3 regions of the Psychrobacillus sp. 05T411 genome follow, and region 2 is predicted to be linked to each of the others. Evidence: riboswitches for the same ligand, from Rfam matches in the RefSeq annotation. Region 2 holds a riboswitch; each other region holds the start of a gene.
The links. Region 2 has a riboswitch for S-adenosylmethionine ahead of AC1DFT_RS18875 (2,3-diketo-5-methylthiopentyl-1-phosphate enolase). Riboswitches for the same ligand answer to the same signal wherever they lie in the genome.
Positions count from the first base shown of each region.

Region 1 (5,976 bases), on a different contig from region 2:
TTCTTCAATAGAACCATATTTTTTAGAATATAATCCGATAGGTTCGATATGAATTCCGCCAGCGTTTACAAAATCATAACCAAATGTAGCAATTTGATCCTCTAGGTACGGAACATGTTGAAAATAGTTTGCATCTAGCTCATCAGATTCTAAATCTTTATTTGGTAATACGTAGTCTTGATAAGATTCTATAACTAATTCAATTCCCTGTTCTTCCAAGATTGGTTTTACTTCTTCTAAAATCTCAGCATGTGGTGTGTTAGAAGCACCTACTACTAATTTGCTGCTATCGTCATCCCCACAAGCCGCAAGTGTTAATGCACTTACCGATAATAATGCTCCAGCTAAAAATTTCTTCATCTGTATTCTCTCCTTCTATTTTCCCCATTTTTATATGTGATCGGGTAAACCCGGAAACACCTTTATCGTTTGTCTATTTTCGTAGTAATCATATCGCCAATCCATTGAATAATAAATACAAGGATCAGTATTAAAATCGTGGACATTAATGTAACATCCGTTCTACTGCGTTGGAAACCATCTAGAAAAGCGAGTGTTCCTAGACCGCCAGCACCAATTATTCCCGCCATTGCCGTATATCCGACGAGTGAAATACAAGTGACTGTAATCCCAGAAACTAAAGCTGGCATCGATTCAGGAAGTAAAACCTTCCATATAATAGTAGAGGTTTTGGCACCCATTGATTTTGCCGCTTCTAAAACTCCTTTATCGATTTCTCGTAGACCGATTAACACCATACGTGCATAGAATGGAGCAGCTCCAATGACAAGAGCTGGAAAAGCAGCATTTGGACCACGCATTGTACCAACTAAAAATATCGTTATAGGAATTAATAATATGATTAAAATAATAAACGGAATAGACCTGAAAATATTAACAAAAGCACCTGTCAACCAGTTGGCTAGCTTATTTGCCCATGCTTGATGTGGACTTGTTAAAAATAATAAGAGCCCAAGTGCTAAACCAAAAATGGCAGTTAATATAGTGGAGACTGCTGTCATATATAATGTTTCTAGTGCTGCTTCCCACATTTTAGGCCAATCAACATTCGGAAAAAGCGTATTAATCATTGTTGATCACCTCTGTACTTACTTTCTGTTCATGTATAAATCGAATCGCTTCATCGACCGCTTTTGCATCTCCATCTATTTGGAGAATTAGCGTACCAAATGCACCACTTTTTGTATGTGAAATATTTCCTTGAACGATATTTACTTCTAGCTCAAATTGTTTGATGAGTCTTGAAAGAATTGGTTGCTCGGTCTGTTCTCCGACGAAAACGAGTTTGATTAACTTGCCATTGGGATATAGATCTACTAAATTTTGTATCGTCTGCTGCGCTTGTCCTACTTCTGATACTTGTGATAAGAATCGTTTTGTAATTGGTTGTTCTGGGTTTTGGAAAACTTCTAACACGTCGCCTTCTTCAACAACACGCCCGCCTTCCATTACTGCCACTCGATTGCAGATCTTTTGAATGACTTGCATTTCGTGTGTGATTAACACAATCGTTAAACCTAGTTTTTCATTAATGCTAACTAATAAATCTAAAATAGCATCCGTTGTTTCTGGATCGAGTGCAGATGTTGCTTCATCACAGAGTAACACTTCTGGACGATTTGCTAAGGCACGTGCAATGCCTACACGCTGTTTCTGCCCCCCTGATAGCTGAGAAGGATAATAATTCCCTCTTCCTTCAAGCCCAACAAGTTCTATCAATTCATTCACACGGGCCGTTCGCTGATCCTTTGGTACTCCAGCAATTTCAAGTGGGAAAGCAATATTTTCTGCAATTGTTCTGGACCATAACAAGTTAAAATGTTGGAAAATCATACTTACTTTATGTCGAACTTGACGAAGCTTATCCTCATTTATTGAAGTGATTTCTTTTTCATTTACTATTATTTGTCCAGCAGTTGGTTTCTCTAATCCATTGAGTAACCGGATTAATGTACTTTTTCCGGCACCACTATATCCAATAATGCCGAAAATTTCGCCTTGCTTTATGTCAAGATTTACATCATCCACAGCAATTATCGTACCTTGTTTCGTTTGGAACTTCTTCGAAACTTCTTTTAAACTAATCATGTAAATCTCACCTTTCCTTTAACAGTAAAAAATCCCTTCTGCAAAAGAGCAGAAGGGAAGTAAGTTTTCTATCTAAATAGAACTTATCCATTCTCTCATTTCCCAAAGCATTAGCTTTGTGTGATTTGGCACCATTTCATTTACATGACGGTTGCCGGGCTTCGTAGGGCACTTCCCTCCACCACTCTTAATAAGAGTAACACTATTTGATTTTATTGCTCAGTAAAACGTATATTATCATATAACCAATTCATCGTCAATACTTTTTATTGTTTCAACTAGAAAAGGAACGGATTGAAAAGCGTATATTTTTTTGTATACGTGTCCTTTTTTAGCAATCAACAGGCAAGGAACACTTTCAATTTCATAATCCATTGCTAGGCTTTCTAAATAATTTATATTTGCTTGACCTATTGGATTTGGTACTAATTCATTGATCACTTGCATCATCTTATTTGCTACCATGCAAGTACCGCACATCGGTGTATAAAGATAAAATAGCGAAAGCTGTCCGTCCTTTTTATGGTGCTCCCACTGTTCTCGCGTCCATTCATTCACAACACATCATCCTAAAGTAAAAATTCTTTTTTCACCTTAATATTAACACGTTTCAATATAGAAGCCAAAACTTTGAAAGGGGTGTTGGCCACTTCACAGTACATTGGATTTGTGTATAGATGTATTGCTTCTGGATATTCTTTTCGGACGATGGATCGAATTTGTTCGCCAGATTTATCCGCATCCAAAAATGCATAGATGGGAAAATCATCATATGGGCTTAAAATTTCTTCTAGTTTTACGTTCGAGATCGTACCATTCGTACAAATAATTTCTGGGGATTCATCAAGAAGTCGTAAAAGTTGGAGCTTATCCGACCTTCCTTCAACGAGAATTACTTTTTCACTAAAAACATTAGCCAATTAGCTTCTCTCCCTAATTATATCGTTAACATAGTATATGAAAAAAACGCCGACAATTAACCGGCGTTTTGATTATTATTCTGAAATTAATTCTTCGTATTTTTCCGCAGACAATAAACCATCAATTTCTGAAGCATCTGATGGTTCTACAACGATCATCCATGCATTTTCATACGGAGATTCGTTTACAAATTCAGGGCTATCTTCTAGTTCACTATTTACTTCTACAACTTTTCCACTTATTGGAGCATAAAGTTCTGAAACAGTTTTTACTGATTCTACACTACCGAATGGATCTCCCGCTTTAATATCGTCTCCCACTTGTGGAAGCTCAACAAACACGATATCTCCTAGCTCAGATTGTGCAAAATGCGTAATACCAATACGCGCATTTCCACCTTCTGTTTTTACCCATTCATGTTCTTCTGAATATTTCAATTCTTTTGGTGTGCTCATAATTATACCCCTCTCAAATAAGTTATATATTCACTTATAATATTCACATATTTTTATTGTAAAAACAAGCTACTTTAGTTGTTTGTCCAAATATGTTCAAACTCTTCTTCTTTGAAACCAAGAGTCAAATGCTTACCATCAAAGACAAGTGGTCTTTTTACAAGCATTCCATCCGATACTAGCGTTTCAATTTGTTCTTCTTCCGTCATATTTGGTAGTTTATCCTTTAATTGCAACTCTCTATATTTCGTGCCACTTGTATTAAAAAGTTTTTTTAATTCCAAGCCACTCGCAGAAAGCATCTCTTTTATAAGTTCCTTAGAAGGAGGTGTTTCCACAATATGATGTTGAACAAACTCTACATCATGGTTTTTTAACCATTTACTTGCTTTATTACATGTACTACATTTAGGATATCCAAAAAATTGAATTGTCATTACTTCTCACCTTTTTCTATTTATCATATCAAAAAATACAGGGAACCGCACTACGGTTCCCTGTATTTTTATAGTGAGCTAATTAGACAACATATTTCTCCGCGTCTATTAATTTAACAGAAGCTTCGCGTTTTTTTGTAATAACATTATATGGAGTATAACGTGTTAGTTTACGAAGCGCAGAAAGCATCATGCGTAATGTATCGCCTTCTACAGAAGCGATTAACGTTTCTTTCGCAGCTTTTTCAACCTCATCGAATGCTTCTTGGCAGAAAATTTGTGTATAAAGCAATTTTTGGTTTGCTTTTTCTGCTCCGTCACGGCCAATTGCTTTTTCTGTACGTAGAACAGCAGATTCCATTGCGAATAAGTTATTAGCGATATTTGCAATGTTTACTAAAACTTCTTGTTCTGCCTCTAACTTTGTACCGAAACGTTGTGCGGCAAGACCTGCAGCTAGTAAACCAATTTTCTTTGCATTTGCTACTAAAACTTTTTCTTGTTCTAGTGGCGCATCACTTACTTCTTCCGGCATCATCATCAGTAACTCTTCTTGCAGGCTTTGTGCTTTTTGAAGTAGTGGCAATTCGCCTTTCATTGCTTTTTTCAAGAAAGTCCCTGGAACGATCAATCGATTAATTTCATTTGTTCCTTCGAAAATGCGGTTAATACGAGAGTCACGATAAATGCGTTCCACTTCGTATTCTTGCATGAAGCCATATCCGCCATGTAACTGAACAGCTTCATCTGCGATATAATCCAATACTTCTGAGCCTACGACTTTATTAATCGAACATTCAATTGCATATTCTGCGATAGATGCTGCAATTGCTTTTCCGTCCTTTTGTTCTTCAGCACTCAACTGACTCATACGGTCCTCAAAATAGCCAACAGTACGGTAGATTAAGCTTTCTGTTGCATATAATTTCGATGCCATTGTCGCTAATTTTTGTTTCGTCAAATTAAAAGAAGAGATAGGTGTTTTGAATTGTTGACGCTGATTCGCATAAGAAATCGCTAATTCCAATGCACGTTTTGAACCTCCAACAGTTCCAACTCCCAATTTGTAACGGCCAATATTTAAAATATTGAACGCAATGACATGACCTCGACCAATTTCACCAAGTAAGTTTTCTACCGGCACTTGCGCATCTTGTAAAATAAGCGTACGAGTCGAAGATGATTTAATGCCCATTTTCTTTTCTTCCGCTCCAACGGATACGCCTGGGAATGTTCTTTCTACGATGAATGCAGTGAATTTATCCCCATCCACTTTTGCGTAAACAACAAATACATCTGCAAAACCTGCATTTGTAATCCATTGCTTTTCACCGTTTAAAATATAGTGCGTCCCTTCTGCATTTAACCTTGCATTAGTTTTCGCTCCTAGTGCATCTGAACCTGAACCTGGCTCTGTAAGTGCATATGCAGAGATTTTCGCACCAGAAGCAGAGTTTGGTAAGTATTTTTGTTTTTGTTCTTCATTACCAAAAAGGACGATTGGTAATGTTCCGATCCCTACATGAGCACCATGTGTAATTGAAAAACCACCTGCTACAGATAATTTCTCCGCAATTAATGCAGAAGAAATTTTATCTAATGCAATCCCGCCATACTCTTCTGGAATATCCGCTGCAAGTAAGCCAAGATCACCTGCTGATTTAAGTAATCGAACCGAATGCTCAAACTCATGATTTTCCAGTTTTTCTACGACAGGTAATACTTCATTTTTAACATAATCCTCCGCAGTTTTCGCAATCATTTTTTGTTCATCTGTAAAATCCTCTGGTGTGAAAATACGGCTTGCATCCACATCTTCTACTAAAAAGCTTCCACCTTTAATAACTTCCTTTACTTCCGCCATGTTCATTTCCCCCTATTATTTTGTAATCAAATTCGCCTCGTCGTATTTGCTCCTGCGCAAGCTCGTCGCAGAAAACATTGCACTCAGATTTTTATCGAGCTTGCTCGATAAATTCCTCTAAAAATCTGTGGCATCCGCCGGAGGCTATAACTTCATTCAGCAGTCATTTTTTGCTGAATGAAGTTATAAA
Region 1 covers NZ_JBFTLO010000002.1:23,203-29,178, forward strand. Annotated here, with positions in the region: gene AC1DFT_RS01650 (MetQ/NlpA family ABC transporter substrate-binding protein) at 1-360, opposite strand, end outside; gene AC1DFT_RS01655 (methionine ABC transporter permease) at 423-1,091, opposite strand; gene AC1DFT_RS01660 (methionine ABC transporter ATP-binding protein) at 1,084-2,109, opposite strand; SAM riboswitch class I at 2,202-2,306, opposite strand; gene AC1DFT_RS01665 (thioredoxin family protein) at 2,347-2,667, opposite strand; gene AC1DFT_RS01670 (toprim domain-containing protein) at 2,679-3,029, opposite strand; gene gcvH (glycine cleavage system protein GcvH) at 3,105-3,485, opposite strand; gene AC1DFT_RS01680 (arsenate reductase family protein) at 3,560-3,922, opposite strand; gene AC1DFT_RS01685 (acyl-CoA dehydrogenase family protein) at 4,005-5,786, opposite strand; gene AC1DFT_RS01690 (acetyl-CoA C-acetyltransferase) at 5,970-5,976, opposite strand, start outside.
Region 1: another riboswitch for S-adenosylmethionine. It lies ahead of AC1DFT_RS01660 (methionine ABC transporter ATP-binding protein); the one in region 2 lies ahead of AC1DFT_RS18875 (2,3-diketo-5-methylthiopentyl-1-phosphate enolase).

Region 2 (5,382 bases):
TAAAAAATTATTAGAACTATTTAGTTAAAAATAGATTCAATCAGTGAGTAATGTAGACTTACGTCACCTTCACATTATACTCTTTCCAATGAATTTGTAAATAAAAGTACCCGCTATTTACATAATAATTGATAAAAAACTCCTGAATTGCTTTTTACGGCAATTTAGGAGTTTTAGGGTTAGCTATTAGCAACTTCGTCTTGGTAAACTGGTACCCAACCTTCCGTCGTTACAAAAATTCGAACTGCAACAACTTTGCGGTCTTCTGCAAGGGTGAAATAATGCGTAATATTCTCAGGAACAGAGATTAAATCTCCAGGAGTTAAATGAACTTCAAAGAAACGCTCATCTTTTCCTTGGATGATAAAGACTCCATGACCACTTACAATATAACGAACTTCATCGTCCGTATGGATATGTTTGCGTTCAAAATTTTTCAACAGCTCATCTAAGTTTGGATTAGAATCGGATAAGGAAATAATATCGGATGCTTGATAGCCACGTCGTTTTGAAATATCATCAATTTCCGCTTGAAAAGCTTGTAGAATTTCCTCTTTTTCTGCATCGTTAAGATCAAATTTTTCACGAAGATGGACTGGTAATTTTTCAATATCCCAATGTTCATAAACTACTTCTTGGTTTTCTAAAAATGCTGCAACCTCGTTTTGTGCTTCAATTGTTTCATTTGTTCCTTGAATTTTAATAATCGCCATTTCAATCTTCCTCTCTTATTTTGATCTTAGTTGAAGTAATGCTAATTGATACTGAAATAAAAACTCACAAGCTTCTAATAGTTTCTTTGCTTCGAAACCGTCTTTACCCCAAACAGTGATTCCATGATTTCGGATTAATACGGCTCCTTTATCAGCGTGTATATGGGAACTAAATTCTTCTGTCAGCTTGGGAATGTCTGCGTGATTTGGAATAATAGGAATAGAGAGCAACGCATCCTCTTCCCATAAACCAAAAGCTTTAATAAGTTCTTGACCTTGAAAGTCAATTTTCCCATCATCACCGTATATTTCAGAAATGACATTATTTGCGACTGTATGAACATGAAGACTACAGCCAGCAGAGGTTTTGTCATATATGGCACAGTGCAGTAATGTTTCTGCAGATGGTTTTAAATCGGTCTTTTCCACTGGATTTCCGATACCGTTTACTAGTAAGAAGTCTTCCGTTGTTCGCTTCTTTTTATCTTTTCCACTAGCAGTTACTAAAAATTGTAGTGGTTGATCGCTCACTTTTATCGCTAAATTTCCACTAGTTCCCATGAACCAATCTCGTATAGCTAGTTCATCTTTTATGTCTGCTAGTTCATCCCATTTGCTTTGAAGTGCTGTCATATTTCCGCACCTAACTTTGCATCTATAGTATTAATGACATCATGGAAGCTTTCAAACGGTTCATAAGGAATATGAAGTTCTTCGCATTTTTCAATGAGGAAATCCCGTGCAATTACAATGTCTGCTAATTTAGCAGCTTCTAAATCCGTAATAGAATCTCCAATGACAACACTTAACGAATCACTGTCTTTTAGTTTGCGAATAATGGATGGCTTGCAACAACCACAGCCTTGATTTGTACATTGCCCATCACATTCATATGGGAAGTTAATGCGTATCGATTCCCCCGAAAAGTCCGATTCATTGCAATAAATATCTGAAAAAGGCCCGAATGGTTCAAGCATTGGATGCACGAAAAAATCGATTCCTCCACTCACAATGTAGAGGGGGATATTGTTTTGTTTTGTATATGAAACAAATTCAGCAAAACCATCGCGAATTTGTGCTTGCTCTAACAAAAAAGAAATAATTTGCTCTTTCAATGAAGTAGGAAGTAATGCAAACATTTGGGCTACCCCTTCACGAATCGATTGCTTTTGCCCAAGAATATTCTCTTTAATCGGCAAATATTCGGGAGGTGCAAACTTTTTCATAATCGAGATGATATTATCTTTAGTCGTAATAGTGCCATCAAAATCGCAAAAGATGACTAGTTTTTTCAAAGTGATTACCCCCATAATTCAATTGCTGAGTTGAGTTCAACATGCTGTTTTGCCGCTTCTGAAAGTGGAATTCCAGCAAGTACGGCTTCCACAGCTTGTCTGAAGGCAAGGCCTCCGCCAATCGCACCAGCTGGATGTCCATGTACCCCGCCCCCGGCATTGATAATGCTATCAATTCCATAGTCTTGCATTAATAGAGGTACTAAACTAGGGTGAATACCTGCAGAAGGAACTGGGAAAGTTTGTTTTACAGTACTTGCTTTTGTTAGCTCTTCTCCTAAAGAAAGAGCTGCTTTTTTCTCAAGTGCTACACTACCGTAAGGAGAAGGGAATAATGAAAAATCAGCCCCGGCATAGCGTGTTAGTTTGCCAAGTAAAAGAGATGTTGCAACTCCGTAAAATGGGGAAGAAGTGAAAGCACCACTATATGCGGGATGTGCCATAAATGGTAGTTGAATCTCATCGTCTTCTACAAGTTCTTGAAGTACGTCCAGCCCGTATGCATGAACGTTTAGTAGTAAAGCATCTGCTCCAAGTTCTTTCGCTATTTTCGCCTTTTCACGTAGCTGTGAGGTCCGTCCAGATAAATTCACTGCATAAAGCGTTCGATGTCCTGTTTCTTCATACACTTGATCTAACACTTCTTTGGCAGTTGTAATTCGCTTCTCAAAAGGTGTCAATGGATTGTCGAAAAGGATCTCATCGTCTTTTACTAAATCGACTCCTCCAAGTGCCTGATGTCGAAGCTGTTCTGCTAGATAGTTGATATCTCGTCCAATGACGCCTTTGAATATACTCATGATGAGTGGTCGATCATGTACATTTAACAAGTTTCTTATATGCTCGATACCAAATCTTGGCCCAGGAAACTGAGCTAAAAGTTCTGGTGAAAATTCTAAGTCTAATAGTTTTACTTCACCGTCTAATGATAACTTGCCAAAAACGGTCGTTAAAATGGCAGGCAAATCAGCGGAAAAGTTAGCACTAGGATACGCTATTTTTATCTCTGCTCTAATTTGTTCTGGTTTAGATGGATGTAGTACATTTTCAAACTCCGTAATCGATACAACATTCCCTTTATGCTGTTTTAATTGTTGTTGTTCCAATAATGGTAAATCCGTCCACGAACCAATCGTTAAACCTAAAGCAATGCCCTCTGCTTTTTTTTCAAATGATCCTGGATTCCCATACAATTGATAAACAGAAGTTACTCCACTCATGATTTCAATCTCCTTTAAAGTCAAATTCCCTATAAATAAAAAAACCTCTTCAAATAAGAAGAGGTTAAACGTTTAACGACTTCTTATTTCTCAGTCGATCGACTGCAAGAATTAGCACCGTATCCATTGGTTGGACCGGTTGCCGGGTATCATAGGGCTCGTCCCTCCACCTGCTCTAAATAAGAAAAAATATTAAATTAAGATTTCAGTTAATTGTCAAAGTAATAATGATTATTTCATGCAATCGAAGTAATGTCAATATAGTATTTAGATTTTTTATAAAATTAAAAAAGCCGGTTGACATTTCTTTTTCAAATATGCTAGGATTCTAATCAAATAACATTACGTAAAAAATAATAGCACTCTTATCAAGAGCAGGCAGAGGGTAATGGCCCGATGAAGCCCAGCAACCGACCGTAATACCGTTGTGAGACGGGGCGCTTTTTGCGCCGAGATAACAATCTCTTAAGGCACGGTGCTAATTCCATCAGAAAGGAAACTTTCTGAAAGATAAGAGGCGAGAAATCTCTTATTCTACGCCTCTTTCTTTGGAAAGAGGTTTTTATTTTGTGAAGAAAGGTAGAGAAAAATGACAATTGCAACGAAGAAACAATATGAATCTTTAACAGAAGAGCAGGCAATCGTATATGTCAAACAACAAGGTCTATTTTCAAATGAATTGGAATTAGAGTGTAGTGAAATTGGTGATGGTAATTTAAACTATGTTTTTCGCATTCGGGATCCTAAAAGCGGAAAAGGAATCATTATAAAACAAGCATTACCGTATGCAAAAGTAGTTGGTGAAAGTTGGCCACTAACATTAAAGCGTGCACAAATTGAAGCCAATGCATTAAAAAAACACGGGCAATTTGCGGCAGGGCTAGTACCTGAAGTATATGTAATGGATGAAGACTTGGCGATTACAGTGATGGAAGACTTATCCCATTTGACTATTGCAAGAGAAGGATTGATCCGTTTGGAATCCTATCCGAAGTTAGCGACTGATATTGGGGAATATCTTGCACAAACCTTATTTCATACGTCTGATTTTGCATTACATCCTTTTGAAAAAAAGAAACTAGTTTCAGAGTTTTCCAATCCCGAGCTATGTAAAATTACAGAAGATCTAATTTTCACGGATCCATTTTTTGATCTTGAAACAAATGATTTTGAACCTTCGTTGCGAGTAGATGTAGAAGCTATTTGGAGTAATGAGCTTTTAAAATTGGAAGTCGCGAAATTGAAGAAAAGCTTTTTAACCGAAGCGGAAGCATTACTCCATGGAGATTTGCATACAGGGAGTATTTTTGCGAGTGAAACCGAAACGAAAGTAATTGATCCGGAGTTTGCTTTTTATGGACCAATTGGCTTTGATGTTGGACTATTTCTAGCTAACCTAATCTTTCAAACGATTACAAGAGAAGGGGAGGAGCGAGTTGTAATCCTTCACCATATCGAAAAGACATGGGAAGTATTTTCGTCTAAGTTTTCGGAACTTTGGCAAAAAGAGGCGGTTGAATCATATAAAGATACGCAAGGATTTGAAGCATATGTACTGGATAAAGTGTTCCAAGATACACTGGGCTTTGCTGGTTGCGAATTAATTCGACGTACAATCGGTTTAGCGCATGTGAAAGACTTGGATGGAATCGTAGACGACGCACAAAGAATTTTGGCGAAGAAACAAGCTTTACATTTAGGAGAATTATTTATCTTAAAGCGTAAAGAAATTAGTTCAATCCAGGCAGTAATCGACTTACTAGAGGAGTTGCAAAAATGAGTATTCCGTTATCAATCAAATGGAACAACCAGCGGCTCGAAATACTGGACCAACAGAAACTACCACTTGAGGTGGAATATGTAACACTGGAAACACTGGAAGATGTGTATGATGCCATCATTACGTTAAAAGTACGTGGAGCTCCGGCAATCGGCATTACTGCTTCCTATGGGTTAGCAGCAGCGGCACAGTATTACGAAACAAATTCTTTAGAAGAATTCCATCAATTATTAAGTAAAGATACGCTATATTTAGCAGAATCTAGACCAACAGCCGTCAATTTAGTGTGGGCTTTAGAGCGTTTACGTGGTGCAGTAGAGCAGGCAGAAACTGTGCAAGAAGCGAAGAAGCAGTTGTTAGAAGAAGCGGATAAT
Region 2 covers NZ_JBFTLO010000038.1:6,813-12,194, reverse strand. Annotated here, with positions in the region: gene AC1DFT_RS18890 (1,2-dihydroxy-3-keto-5-methylthiopentene dioxygenase) at 180-713, opposite strand; gene AC1DFT_RS18885 (methylthioribulose 1-phosphate dehydratase) at 729-1,346, opposite strand; gene AC1DFT_RS18880 (2-hydroxy-3-keto-5-methylthiopentenyl-1-phosphate phosphatase) at 1,343-2,008, opposite strand; gene AC1DFT_RS18875 (2,3-diketo-5-methylthiopentyl-1-phosphate enolase) at 2,014-3,228, opposite strand; SAM riboswitch class I at 3,309-3,414, opposite strand; SAM riboswitch class I at 3,591-3,745, shown strand; gene mtnK (S-methyl-5-thioribose kinase) at 3,818-5,008, shown strand; gene mtnA (S-methyl-5-thioribose-1-phosphate isomerase) at 5,005-5,382, shown strand, end outside.

Region 3 (5,976 bases), on a different contig from region 2:
CTGTACCGACCCATTATTTAAAACAGGATGAAACGGTGATTACTACAACCTTATTATCCGTTTATTTTTCTCATAATATTCCTATTGAACAGCTTTCCATTGATTTAATCGAACCACGGTTAATACAAAACGTATTGGAGGACATCGGGCAGTCGGAACAATATCCACATATGCTAACCATTGACCCAACCTTTGAATTAGAAGAAGTCGTAAATTTTCACAAAAAATTATACCATAGCGGAAAAACTTCCCTCTCAATTACGAGTATTCACGCCGTTTTTCATGCATTACAAGACAATAAGGTTCCTGTCATTCGAATGCTAGATTCTAAAAACTCAATTTTAAAAGGACTAGAAGAAGCAAAGTCAATGGCGCTTTTAGTAAAAAGCGAATCTGCAAAAATTGCTATTGGATACATCCAATCAAATGAAGTAATTTCAGAAGAAGTGCTAAAGAAAATAGCTAATACTATTCAAGCAAACTTTGTTCAAACAGATAATCATTTATATACGTTCTTTTCAACCCAAGGTAATGTGGAAATAGCGCTTGAAAATAATACAATTCAACATTGGTTTGACCTTGCTAAAAGACCTATCAAAATTGCGTTCGGCTACGGAAAGACGGTTATAGAAGCAACACAAAATGCAAAAGATGCCTTGCCGTATACAGCTGCGAACACCGCTTACTTAATAACCGATCATAAAGAACTACTTGGCCCATATCCTAATCGTCAACAGCAAATACAACTCAAAACAAATGATCCTAAACTGGTGAAAATAGCAAAAGAAACAACATTAAGTCCGGCAAATTTATCTAAAATCATGCAATTTAGTCGCTCGCATGGCTCAATTGAATTTACAGCATATGATTTAGAAATCTATTTACAGGTAAGTAGGCGTACAACGGAACGTTTGTTGAAAAAGCTAGTAGATCAAGGATATGCACGTATTATTGGAGAAGAAATGACTTACCAACAAGGACGCCCCCGTTCTATTTACGAGTTCAACTTCCCTACTTATTGATGAAAAGGAAAGTTCAATCATGCTGAACTTTCCTTTTCCTTTTACGCTTCCACTGTTTCTTTTTGTTGCATGGCTACTATTTCTGCTTTTGATAATTTTTGAATTGTAAATCCAGTTACTGCATATCCAATGGATAGAAGTGGAACAACGTAGTTTAAAATTGCATACGGAGCGTATTCAAATGCCCCAACCCCTAAAGTTCCTAATATAAAGACACCACAAGTATTCCAAGGGATAAAGACAGACGTTAGTGTTCCGCCATCTTCCAAAGCTCGTGAAAGGTTTTTCGAATGTAATCCCATCTTTGTGTAAGCAGCAGCAAACATGCGAGATGGTACAACGATGGAAATATATTGTTCAGAACATGTCGCATTTGTAGCAAAGCATGCAATAATCGTTGAAGCAACTAATGAACCTGCGGACTTTGCCAGTTTAAGTATTTGTTTCATCATCGATTGCAGCATACCAGAATACTCTAAAATCCCTCCAAAAGTCATCGCGACAATTGTCATCGATACGGTATACATCATCGAATCTAATCCGCCGCTATTGAATAGACCATCTACCATCTTATTCCCGGTTTCAATTACATAACCACTTTGAAGTGCTGTGAAAGCATCGGAAAGACTGCCCCCTTGCACGACTATTTGTGCGACAGAACCTAAAATAATTCCTATTACTAAGGCAGGTATTGCTGGTACTTTTTTCACTACAAGTACGATTACAGCAACTGGCACCAATAATAACCATGGAGAAATGACAAAGCTTTTCTCTAACATCAGAATGACTTGTTGAATACTTTCCTGATCAATATTACTTTCTTTATATTTCATCCCTAGAAAACCATATACCGTTAAAGCGATAATGACTCCTGGAACTGTAGTAAACAACATATGGCGAATATGTACAAACAAATCAGTACCAGTTAAACCTGCTGCTAAATTGGTCGTATCTGATAATGGCGACATCTTATCTCCAAAATAAGATCCTGAGATAATTGCACCCGCAATGATTGGAGCTGGAATTCCCATACTCAGCCCAATTCCCATTCCTGCGACACCAATAGTTCCCATAGTAGACCAAGAACTACCTATTGAAAGGGAGACAATCATACAAATAACACAAATTGTTACTAAGAAAAAGGCCGGAGTAATGATTTTTAGGCCAAAATATACCATGGAAGCGACTATTCCTCCGCCAATCCAAGCCCCAATCGTCAATCCTACTAACATAATAATAACGACTGCTGGTAATGCTAATTTAATCCCCTTGTACATCATTTCTTCAATATCATTCCACTTAAATCCATGCTTCCAAGCTACTAATGCAGCAACGGACGTCCCGATGATCAACGGTATATGTGGTCCTTGTTCTAAAACAACGACTGCAACAACCATACATAAAATCATCACAAGTAATGGAATCATCGCCCATAATAAAGACATTTCCTTTTTAGAAACTACTTTCTCTTTTTCCCCCATACTATATCCCCCTTAAGACTGTCTAGACAATTTCGAATTGTCGTTAAATAGTCGCTAATAGGATAATTTTAAAGCTAAATCATTTTACCGTCAATTGTTTTTAGCACTATTTGAAAGCGTTTTCGCTATAACTTTTGCACCAATTGCAAGTGCATCATAGTTAAACGTCATATTCGGATGATGTAATCCTGGTGCAAGATCCGCTCCAATACCTATCATTGCAGCTTTCACTTCGGAATGTCTAACCGTATAAAAATGAAAGTCATCGCTTCCAGAAGTAATTACTTCTTCTGCAAGGCTTCCCATTCCAACTACCTCGATAATTCCTTCTCTCGCCATAGCCGCTGCTTCTTTGGAAACTTCCGCACCCGGTGTGATATCTTCCCATTCCCACTCTATTTCTATATCAAATAGTTGTTTGATTGCGTGTAAATCTTTTTCAATTTGGTCTTTCATTTGAAATAAAACAGCATTTTTTTGTGCACGAGCATCAATGGAGAATGTTGCAGTACCGGGAATGATATTGGCATTTTCTCCACCTGCTTGAATTTTCGTTAATTTAGCCGAATATGCTTCAAACGGTGAAAAATAAAGATTTTTAAGTGCCTGATGAATCGCCACTGTCACATCTATGGCATTTTTCCCTTGATGTGGACGTGCGCCATGCGCATCGATTCCACTAATTTTCCCTTCCAGGAACATTGCTGCTCCATGATGTATGGCAGATGAAACTTTTCCAAAAGGAAGTTCTTCTATAGGTCGTAAATGCACTCCAAATAAATGCGTTACATCTTCTAATGCACCTCTGTCAATCATTGCATTGGCACCATTTCCTTTTTCTTCTGCAGGTTGGAATATAAAGCGGATACGTTTGTTTAGTTTTTCATCTTTCAGTAATAATAAAGCTCCTAAAACCATAGAAATATTGGCATCGTGTCCGCAGGAATGATTGGCACGAAACTCGCCATCGACTTCCTGCCAGAGCGCGTCGATATCCGCCCGAACAGCAATGACTTCCTCACCTTCTCCAATTTCAGCCAGTAACCCCGTTACATCATCGAACCGGCGATAAGGTATTTGTAGCTCATCTAATATTTCTGCGAGTTTGTTCGTTGTTTCGTATTCCTTCCAGCTTATTTCTGGGTATTTGTGAAAATGATCAAACCATTGTAGTATTTGTGATTCTACGTTCATTTTTACGCTCCTTATTTTTCAATAATTTCACATACACGTCCTACTTGTCCGTCGGTTAACCGAACCTTTATGCCATGTGGATGGAAAGAGGAATTCGTTAATAAGTCTTTTACGATACCTCTCGTTTTTTCGCCTGTGCGCTGGTCTTTTTTCAAAATGATATATACTTCTAACCCTGGTTTAACTTCTTTTCTATTTTGTCCGTTCATCATCATTCACCTCTTTTTGTATCTTATCATTTTCGTACTTTACATACACTAGTGTGTAAGAAAGTATATAATAGTCTTATTAATACAACAATACTAATTAAAACAATAATTCTTTCAAATTTATATTGACGAAGTCAACATGGTCAAGTATAGTATTTAACATTAACGAAATAATATTTATCTCTTATGAAGAGTAGCGGAGGGACTGGCCCGTTGAAGCTCGGCAACCAACCATATGTTTATGTATGGAAAGGTGCTAAATCCTGCAAAACGATTTCGTTTTGAAAAATGAGAGAGGACGTCTGCATATATTCAAATTGCTAATGAACCTCTCATTTCTGAGAGGTTTTTATTATTTCTATATCAAATTAGAAAACAACAGATAGGAGAATAATGATGAAAAAGTGGTTATTTACAGGATTACTCATTTTAGTTTTAACAGTACTCGCGGCTTGCGGTGGTAAGGAAAAGTCAGAGGAAGCAAATGAAGGCTTATTAAGTGACGGTGTACTTACAGTTGGCGTAACTGCCGGTCCACACGAAGAAATCGTTGAAAAAGTGAAAGAACTAGCAGAAAAAGATGGTCTAAAAATTGAACTACAAGTGTTTTCCGACTACGTAATGCCCAATGTGGCTTTATCCGAGAAAGAAATTGACATGAATATTTTCCAAACGATTCCTTTCTTTGAACAAATGAAAAAAGACCGGAATTTGGATTTAGTAGCTGTAGGTAAAACAGTCACTTTCCCAATGGGTATTTACTCCAATCAAGTAAAAGATGTTAAGGAACTGCCAGATGGTGCGAAAATTGGATTACCAAATGACCCGACTCAAGGTGGACGTGCCCTGATGCTATTTGAAAGTGCTGGTATGATCAAGATCAAAGAAGGTCTAGACACTAATTCTACAATCCATGACATTGTAGAGAATACGAAGAACTTCCAATTTGTTGAACTTGATGCTGCACAAATTCCCCGTCAATTGAATGAACTTGACGCGGCAGCTATCAACACGAACTTCGTAATAGATGCTGGTTTATCGCCAGCTGATGACTCGATTTTTATTGAGCCAAAAGATTCTCCATTCGTGAACATTATCGCTGTCAGAAGCGAATCAAAAGACGATGAAGTGATTCAACAATTTGTTGATTTGTATCGTTCCGAAGAAGTGAAACAATTTATCGAAGAAAGATTTGATGGATCCCTCATTCCTTCTTGGTAATGAAAGGCTATCCTTCTATCGAACATTCCAAACTATAATAGTACTAGTTGAGAGAACGTTACCAATTCAGGTAACGTTCTCTTTCGATTAGTTGATATTGTGGAATAAGAAAAGTGAAATTATTTATTTGCCTATTTCACTACATCTTCGTTATCGAAAGTGGAAACTTTCTATTTGGCCGTTTTTCTCATGAAGTTAGTATCACCAATTACTTGAGTGAATCCCCATTTTTCATAAAAAGATATTTTGTCAGATTTACAATACAATTCAAAGCTTTGTACAGATTGAAGTTTAGGATGTGTCATTACTTGATCTAACAATATTCTCCCCAAACCTTTCCCTTGATACTCTTCGTGGATAATAACATCGAATATTAATGCCTTATAGACAAAATCTGAAAGAACACGTATGAAACCAATGAGTCTATTCGTTTTATTTTCACATATTCCAATGAGGATGTCTGTGTTTTCAAGCATTACTAGCACGTCTTCAAACTTTCGCTTATCTGTCCACCATTCTTGTTTGTATAATTCGTAAAGTTCTATGATTTGTTGTTCATCTAGTGTTGAGATGATATTGTAATTCATGTACGCTTCATTCCCTTCAAAATATATATACTTATATTAAACGGTAATATTCACTTGATGATTCCCAACTCATCCCCCCGATTAAACCTATTGTTTTCAATGTATTAATTCCTCTTAATGAATTGATTCTATATTCCTTAATTACGACAATTAAAGAACCTTTTCCTTTAACATATCCAGTAAAATTTACTACTTTCTATTTTTATAATGTATAAAACTGGATTACGATTTTTATTGACTAAACCATATGTAATAGTTATTA
Region 3 covers NZ_JBFTLO010000009.1:127,958-133,933, forward strand. Annotated here, with positions in the region: gene AC1DFT_RS09920 (hypothetical protein) at 1-1,022, shown strand, start outside; gene nhaC (Na+/H+ antiporter NhaC) at 1,064-2,503, opposite strand; gene AC1DFT_RS09930 (amidohydrolase) at 2,594-3,697, opposite strand; gene AC1DFT_RS09935 (YwbE family protein) at 3,709-3,906, opposite strand; SAM riboswitch class I at 4,088-4,201, shown strand; gene AC1DFT_RS09940 (MetQ/NlpA family ABC transporter substrate-binding protein) at 4,303-5,127, shown strand; gene AC1DFT_RS09945 (GNAT family N-acetyltransferase) at 5,298-5,714, opposite strand; partial or broken gene AC1DFT_RS09950 (aspartate racemase) at 5,749-5,814, opposite strand.
Region 3: another riboswitch for S-adenosylmethionine. It lies ahead of AC1DFT_RS09940 (MetQ/NlpA family ABC transporter substrate-binding protein); the one in region 2 lies ahead of AC1DFT_RS18875 (2,3-diketo-5-methylthiopentyl-1-phosphate enolase).